Regions from separate parts of the Amphritea japonica ATCC BAA-1530 genome, predicted to be linked through region 1. Evidence: predicted binding sites of a transcription regulator. Region 1 holds the regulator's gene; the other holds the start of a gene.
The links. Region 1 encodes FNR, which switches genes on or off when oxygen is low (the NO sensors DNR and NnrR bind a similar motif). Its sites were predicted from a motif close to TTGATNTANATCAA; they were not measured.
Positions count from the first base shown of each region.

Region 2: the regulator FNR is predicted to act here: its motif matches at 2,056-2,069, upstream of ubiU (ubiquinone anaerobic biosynthesis protein UbiU).

Region 1 covers NZ_AP014545.1:2,085,344-2,088,496, reverse strand. The annotation lists gene AMJAP_RS09705 (alpha/beta hydrolase) at 1-676, opposite strand, end outside; gene AMJAP_RS09700 (adenine phosphoribosyltransferase) at 915-1,457, opposite strand; gene fnr (fumarate/nitrate reduction transcriptional regulator Fnr) at 1,540-2,319, opposite strand; gene hemN (oxygen-independent coproporphyrinogen III oxidase) at 2,405-3,153, opposite strand, start outside.
Region 2 covers NZ_AP014545.1:1,548,451-1,551,603, forward strand. The annotation lists gene AMJAP_RS07060 (U32 family peptidase) at 40-990, opposite strand; gene ubiU (ubiquinone anaerobic biosynthesis protein UbiU) at 1,002-1,997, opposite strand; gene AMJAP_RS07070 (hypothetical protein) at 2,690-3,058, shown strand.

The DNA.
Region 1 (3,153 bases):
TGTTAAACCGAGGGTCGGGACGGTAATAATCGATAAAGCTTCCGGCTGTGGCTTTGGTATCAGCGCAGTAGATAAAATCGGTGGATATCATCATATCATCGGATGCTGCCTGTTTAGCTTGATTGAAAGCTGACACAAGTGGCTTGTTATAACGTTGTTCATAATTTTCACGTGCCGCCGCTTCACTCCAGGTTGCAGGGGCGATCAGTACCTGAGCAATTGCGTTATTTGGATGAGTGTCACTGTACCAGGCTGTTTGATTGCCTCCGCGAGAGTGTCCTACGAGAACAATTTCATCCGCGCCATGGTCTTTAAGCCATTTAAGCCAAAGGTCGATTTCATTGAGAGCGTCGGAATGCTTATGTTTGTGTGGAGTGGTGCAGTCGTACATCCCATGGCGGTTATCTATACCAAGGCTAAGGTTTATCGCCAGACTTGGAAGTTCTTCATCAGTGAGTAAGCTTTGCAGGGTGGAGATTATCTCCATCTGGTTATGCGCCAGTGTTCCATGGGTGATTAATGCAACTCTTCCGCTAAGAGGCTGTTCATCAATCCGCTGCAAATTGGCATTAAGGATAAGATTTTCATGCTTTATATTGACCTCTTCCGCGTATGAATGGCTGCAAAACAGAACTGAGATGACTAGAGCGGTGATATAGGCAGGCCGGTTAAACATAACGGTTTACTCTTACTTATATAGTATTTTTATCATTGTTATATTCATATAACCTAAAGAAATATGCAACTGTATAATAGTCGCAGATATTTTTGAAAGAGGATTGGAGGAGCGTATTTATAGTTGAATCATGCAGGGAAGCAGTCACGGCAATTGCTATCAGGAAGATAAAAGTACCGGACGCTGATACTAGACCAGGGAAGACCTGTAAAGCCATCCCCGGTGATAGGGTCTTTGATTAGAGTCCCTCGTAGGCGAGCAGCGCATGGACAGGTATGCCAGACTGCTGAATTTTTTCAGAGCCTCCAAGATCGGGCAGGTCAATGAGGGTTGCCGTTTCGTATACCTCTGCGCCTAACTCTTTAATAATAGTGCAGGCAGCGAGGACGGTGCCCCCTGTGGCGATAAGGTCATCAAACACAAGAACTTTATCTCCTTCAGTTACCGCGTCAATCTGCATCTCTACAGCGGCGGTACCGTATTCCAATGCATATTCTCGCTGAATTGTTTTACCGGGTAATTTCCCTTTCTTACGTACCAGGACCAATGGGATATTGAGTTGATATGCCATGATAGAGCTGATGAGAAAGCCTCGGGCGTCAATGCTGGCTATATGAGTAATATCAGTATCGATATAACGCTGGATAAATTCATCAGAGATCATGCGTAGCGCTTTTGGATCTTTAAACAGAGGGGTGATGTCTCTGAACATGACGCCGGGTTCCGGCCAATCCGGAATCGTGCGCATGACTGACTTTATGTAACATTCATCGAAGCTCATCAGAATTACCTTAAAACAGAATGACTTTGGAGACAAAATAATACCCGCTAAGTGCGGGTATTACTTTGCTTCAGATGGGAAGTTAAGTGCTAGGGCAGGATTTCTCTTCACAGGTTTCTTCTTCCTGTGATTCACCCGAGAGTTTGAAAATCTCATCAATATTGGTTAGCTCAATCTCTTTACCATCGACCCGAACCAATTCCATTTTCTGGAACCGGGTAAAGATCCGGCTAACAGTTTCGACCGCAAGCCCCAAATAGTTACCGATTTCGTTACGGGACATTGAAAGCCGAAAACTAATGGCTGAATAGCCCCGTGCTTTGAAACGGTTAGATAGCTTAACCAGAAATGTCGCGACCCGCTGTTCCGCGTTTTTCTTACTTAATAACAGCATCATCTGCTGATCATCGCGAATCTCTTTGCTCATCGTACGAAGGATCTGGCGGCGCAGTTCTGGAAGTTGTCCAGAAAGGTCATCGAGTCGCTCAAAGGGGATTTCGCAGACGGTGGTGGTTTCCAGAATTTTTGCCGATACCGGGTATTCTTCATTATCAAAACCACTCATTCCAACCAGTTCACCTGGGAAGTAGAACCCGGTGATCTGCTCTTCGCCCTCGTTAGTCAGAGTATAGGTTTTGATCGTGCCCGCACGGATAGCATATACAGATGAAAAAGGTTCGCCTTGGTGGAACAGGTGTTCACCTTTTTTGAGTGGGCGGCTTTTATCGATAATATCGTCAAGCCGGTCCATCTCTGTCATATTGAGGGACACGGGTAAGCACAGTGAGCTCAAGCTGCAAGTACCGCAGTGGACCTGTTGCAAGCTATGTAGTTTCCCTTCAGATGCCTTATGGTTACCCATAAATGATGTCCTGTATTCGTTGTTATAGACGTAGCTAACACAAGATTATCTACTAAAATTCGAGCCGGGTGAAGCTTTTCCCGTATCAAATGATGCGGGAAAACCCCTTTGTCGGCGACTGCTTTGGAATATACGCGTCAAATGACATGCATATTCTGCGGATCAGCAGCCGTCCTGCCGGGGTCACTTCAATGTTGTCATCAGTGAGTACAACCAGGCCATCCCCAGTGAATTTTTCCAGTTCCTGCAGTTCTTCAGTAAAGTAGTCAGCAAAGGATATTTCAAACTGATCTTCAATATCTTTTTTATGTAACTGGAAATGACAGATTAATTGGGTAATCACTGCTCGGCGGATTCTGTCATCCCGTGTCAGGGTGACCCCGCGCTTAATAGCATCATTACGTGATTCTACTGCAGCAGAATAAAGGGCGATGTCATGTTCATTCTGATAGTAAACATCACCAATCTGGCTAATAGACGACACACCCATGGCTACCAGATCGCAATCACTGTGAGTCGTATACCCCTGGAAATTTCGATGTAACTTCCCGCTTTGTTGAGCCAGGGCCAGTTCGTCATCAGGTTTAGCAAAGTGGTCCATGCCGATATATACATAACCTGCATCAATTAGTTTGCTAATCGTTGTTTCTAGAATGGCCAGCTTAGTCTCAGGGCTAGGCAGATCTTCAGCTTTGATATGACTTTGTGACCTGAATCGGTCTGGCATATGAGCATAGTTAAATACCGATAAGCGATCAGGGTCGAGCTCGATAATGGTATCAAGGGTTTTCGTGAAGCTATCCAGGGTCTGGTGTGGGAGACCATAAATAAGGT
Region 2 (3,153 bases), 540 kb from region 1:
GTCGCCACTGAGATTCAGTTTCGCGACTTAGAAAACACCCTAATCGATCCACTTCATACCGGGCTCACCATACCAGTAGCCATTACATTGGGACTGATTCAGTAGCGGGATACTCGTTGATGAAGACTCATGTAAACGGTTAGCGAAGCGTTGCACCACGTCAGCCATGCCTTCACGCTGTGGGCTGAGGCGCACCAGGTCTACCCCGATGTCACGCATCCGCTGTAACTCGTTTTCGAGGTTGTAGTGCTCTCCCGATAACGTCTGAATACCATTGATGATGAAAAGATTATCATCTTCCTGTGATCTCATCGGAATACCATCGGGGTATTCGATACAGCAAAAATTGCAGTTATCTTTGGGCAGGTTCTTAAAGCGAGCGGTAAAGCAGCGTGCAGCGTAAGCCAGGGGTAAGCAACCATAAGCAAAGACTTCGGTTTCTAGCGCTGGTAAGCCACCATCAGCGGTGGCTTGTTGTAACAAGTCTTCAAGGGTTTGTGCGCCTAATTCTACAGGCATCACCCAACGTCGCATGCCGCTGCTATACAGTTGTTTCAGAACCGGTAAGTTATAAACGTTGATAGAAGGGCCGGTCACGAAGGGGATACCCTGTTGACTGAGTAACTGCACGGCGGCCATATCATTGGCCTCGACCATCAGATCGCCATTGCTGCAGATACGCCGCAGCATTTTTAGTTCTGATTCGGCCTCAAGCAACGCCAGGGTAGAGAGCACCACTCTTTTTCCGCACTGAGTTAACTCCTGCGCTATCTCTAACCAATCAGACAGTTTGAGTTCACGCCGTTTAGAGCAGACGGTTTCGCCCAGATAAATGGTATCCAGTGGCAGCTCTGCCATTTCTGCATAAAAATTGTAAACATCCTGTTTTGGCCAAAAATATAACATAGGGCCCAATGACAGCTTCATGGCCTTTTCGATGATCTGATTTTCTGGATGAGGTTCTTGTTGATTCACAACCCGGTTCATCATGTTATCTCCCTTTACTGCCAGCTACGGTGATAAGCACCGATGGTCGTTGTTGAGCCTTCAGAGAGTTCCAGCAGGCCGTTATTCCACTCAGGATTTATGTCAAAGTGATCAGGGTTACGCGCCGCCGTATCCAGGGCTTCTCGCCAAATACGCACAACCTTAGCGACATAGGCAGGGCTTCTCTGGCGTCCCTCAATTTTTAATGCCTTAATGCCCATTTGTTTTAACTCAGGAATCAAGTTCAACGTATTTAAGCTAGTGGGTTCTTCCATCGCGTGATAAACCGAGCCTTCCACATCAAAGCGACCTTTACACAGGGTGGGATAGCCTGCTTTTTCATCAGTTTTGTAGCGGTCGATCAGCACATCATTTAAACGCGATTCAAGGCCTGTTGCGGTCTCTTGCCAGCACACCGCTTTCGCCGGAGAGCAGGCACCACAGGTATTAGGCGATTCGTCTGTAATATACGAAGAAAGATAACAACGGCCCTCGACCATGATGCAAAGGCTGCCAAAGGCAAATACCTCCAGTTCAATCGGGCTGTGCTGAGCTAAGTGTTCGACCTGCGCGAGCGATAACACACGGGGCAGTACCGCACGCTTAATACCGAACTGCTGCTGATAGTAGGCGAGGGCTTCATAGTTGGTTGCTGAACCTTGTACAGAAAGGTGCAGGTTAAGCGCTGAATGTGTATCCGAGGCGTAGCCTAATACTCCCATATCCGCAGCGATTAACGCATCAACTTCCATATCGGCGGCCAGATCAACCGCGCCCTGCCAGGCTTTCCAGCCGGAAGGCTGCGGATAGGTATTCACAGCACAGAGCACTTTAACGCCATGCTTGCGGGCATAGTCTATGCCTTTTTCAGCCTTGCGGCGGTCAAAATTAAGGCCTGCAAAATGGCGGGCATTGGTGGCATCTTTAAAGCCAAAGTAAACAGCACTAGCACCATTATCAACGGCTGCTTTTAAGGCAGGATAACTTCCGGCAGGACAAATCAAATCCACGATGCATCTCCAACATATTTCAGAGACGCTAGCCTAACAATCGCAATAATAGATGTATTTGATAGCCATCAAACAATAAAAATAGATGACGCTATGCATCATCAGATTTATCTTCTGTCATCGGCAAGGTGAACTTAAAAGGAGCGCCTGAGTTGCAGAAAAGAGAGGCATGAAAAGCGCGCCTCTATTATCATGAAAAATATTTACAGCGATAGATGGTTAAGTTGTCGTTATTGATTTGACTGTCTGCAGGTCGATTAGAAAAGCTGGACATAGTCTGACCCTGTGCATTGCTTTGTATCATGCGGGCATCTATACAGCGGACAAATGATCAGGAGAAGGATGCTTTGAAGGAATTATGAATATTATATTTGGCGCATGTTCCGCTCAGTATGAAGTGTTTTTGTTAGCTGGCTTTGTTGTCGCTCTGGTTGGAATAGTATGCAGTATTCTGGTGCTTGTGAGAGACAGATGGTCTGCAAGTGTAAAAGGTAGAAAGTGGCGTGCCGTTTTATTTTTTTGTGTAATTTACATAATCGCTGCGATACAGCTAGCTGAAGACTTTGGTTTATGTACGGGTAAAGCATAATAATTAAAAGTTCACCAATGCGCGTTGAGTTGCAAACTGAATACCTGGTTCCGTGTGACCCTAACAGTTATGTTCAAATCTATATTGCTACAGAGCCATTTGAATGAATGAAAATACGTTATTTGAGTTAACCCTTTTTGATCCTGAGAATACGCTTGTTGCCGGGTTAAATAAACGCGGTATAGCGTTTAGGAAGGTACCGGTTACCCGGCAGTTTGTGGTGGCGATGGACGAAACGGTGGAAATTATCAGTACTGATTCCCCTGAAACGCTGATTGAAAATCTTGTATCGGTTTTCATCGCGTGGCTTAAAGGTAAGCGAAACCGGAAGCTACAGGTTCAGCTAGTAGACGGTAGCACTGTTTATATTGATGAAAACGATATTGAAGGCGCGACCTGTATACTCACTAATTCGCTTAAAGTGACCGCATTTGACCCGGAATATAACAACAGAATACTCAATAGCGAATGACGCGGAACTTTTACCCTTGATAAGATTCCGCCTGGCTGCTGCTGGCTATGTTCACTGTAAAGGCGGCCTGGCGTTTCGGGGCCAACGTTCTGCAT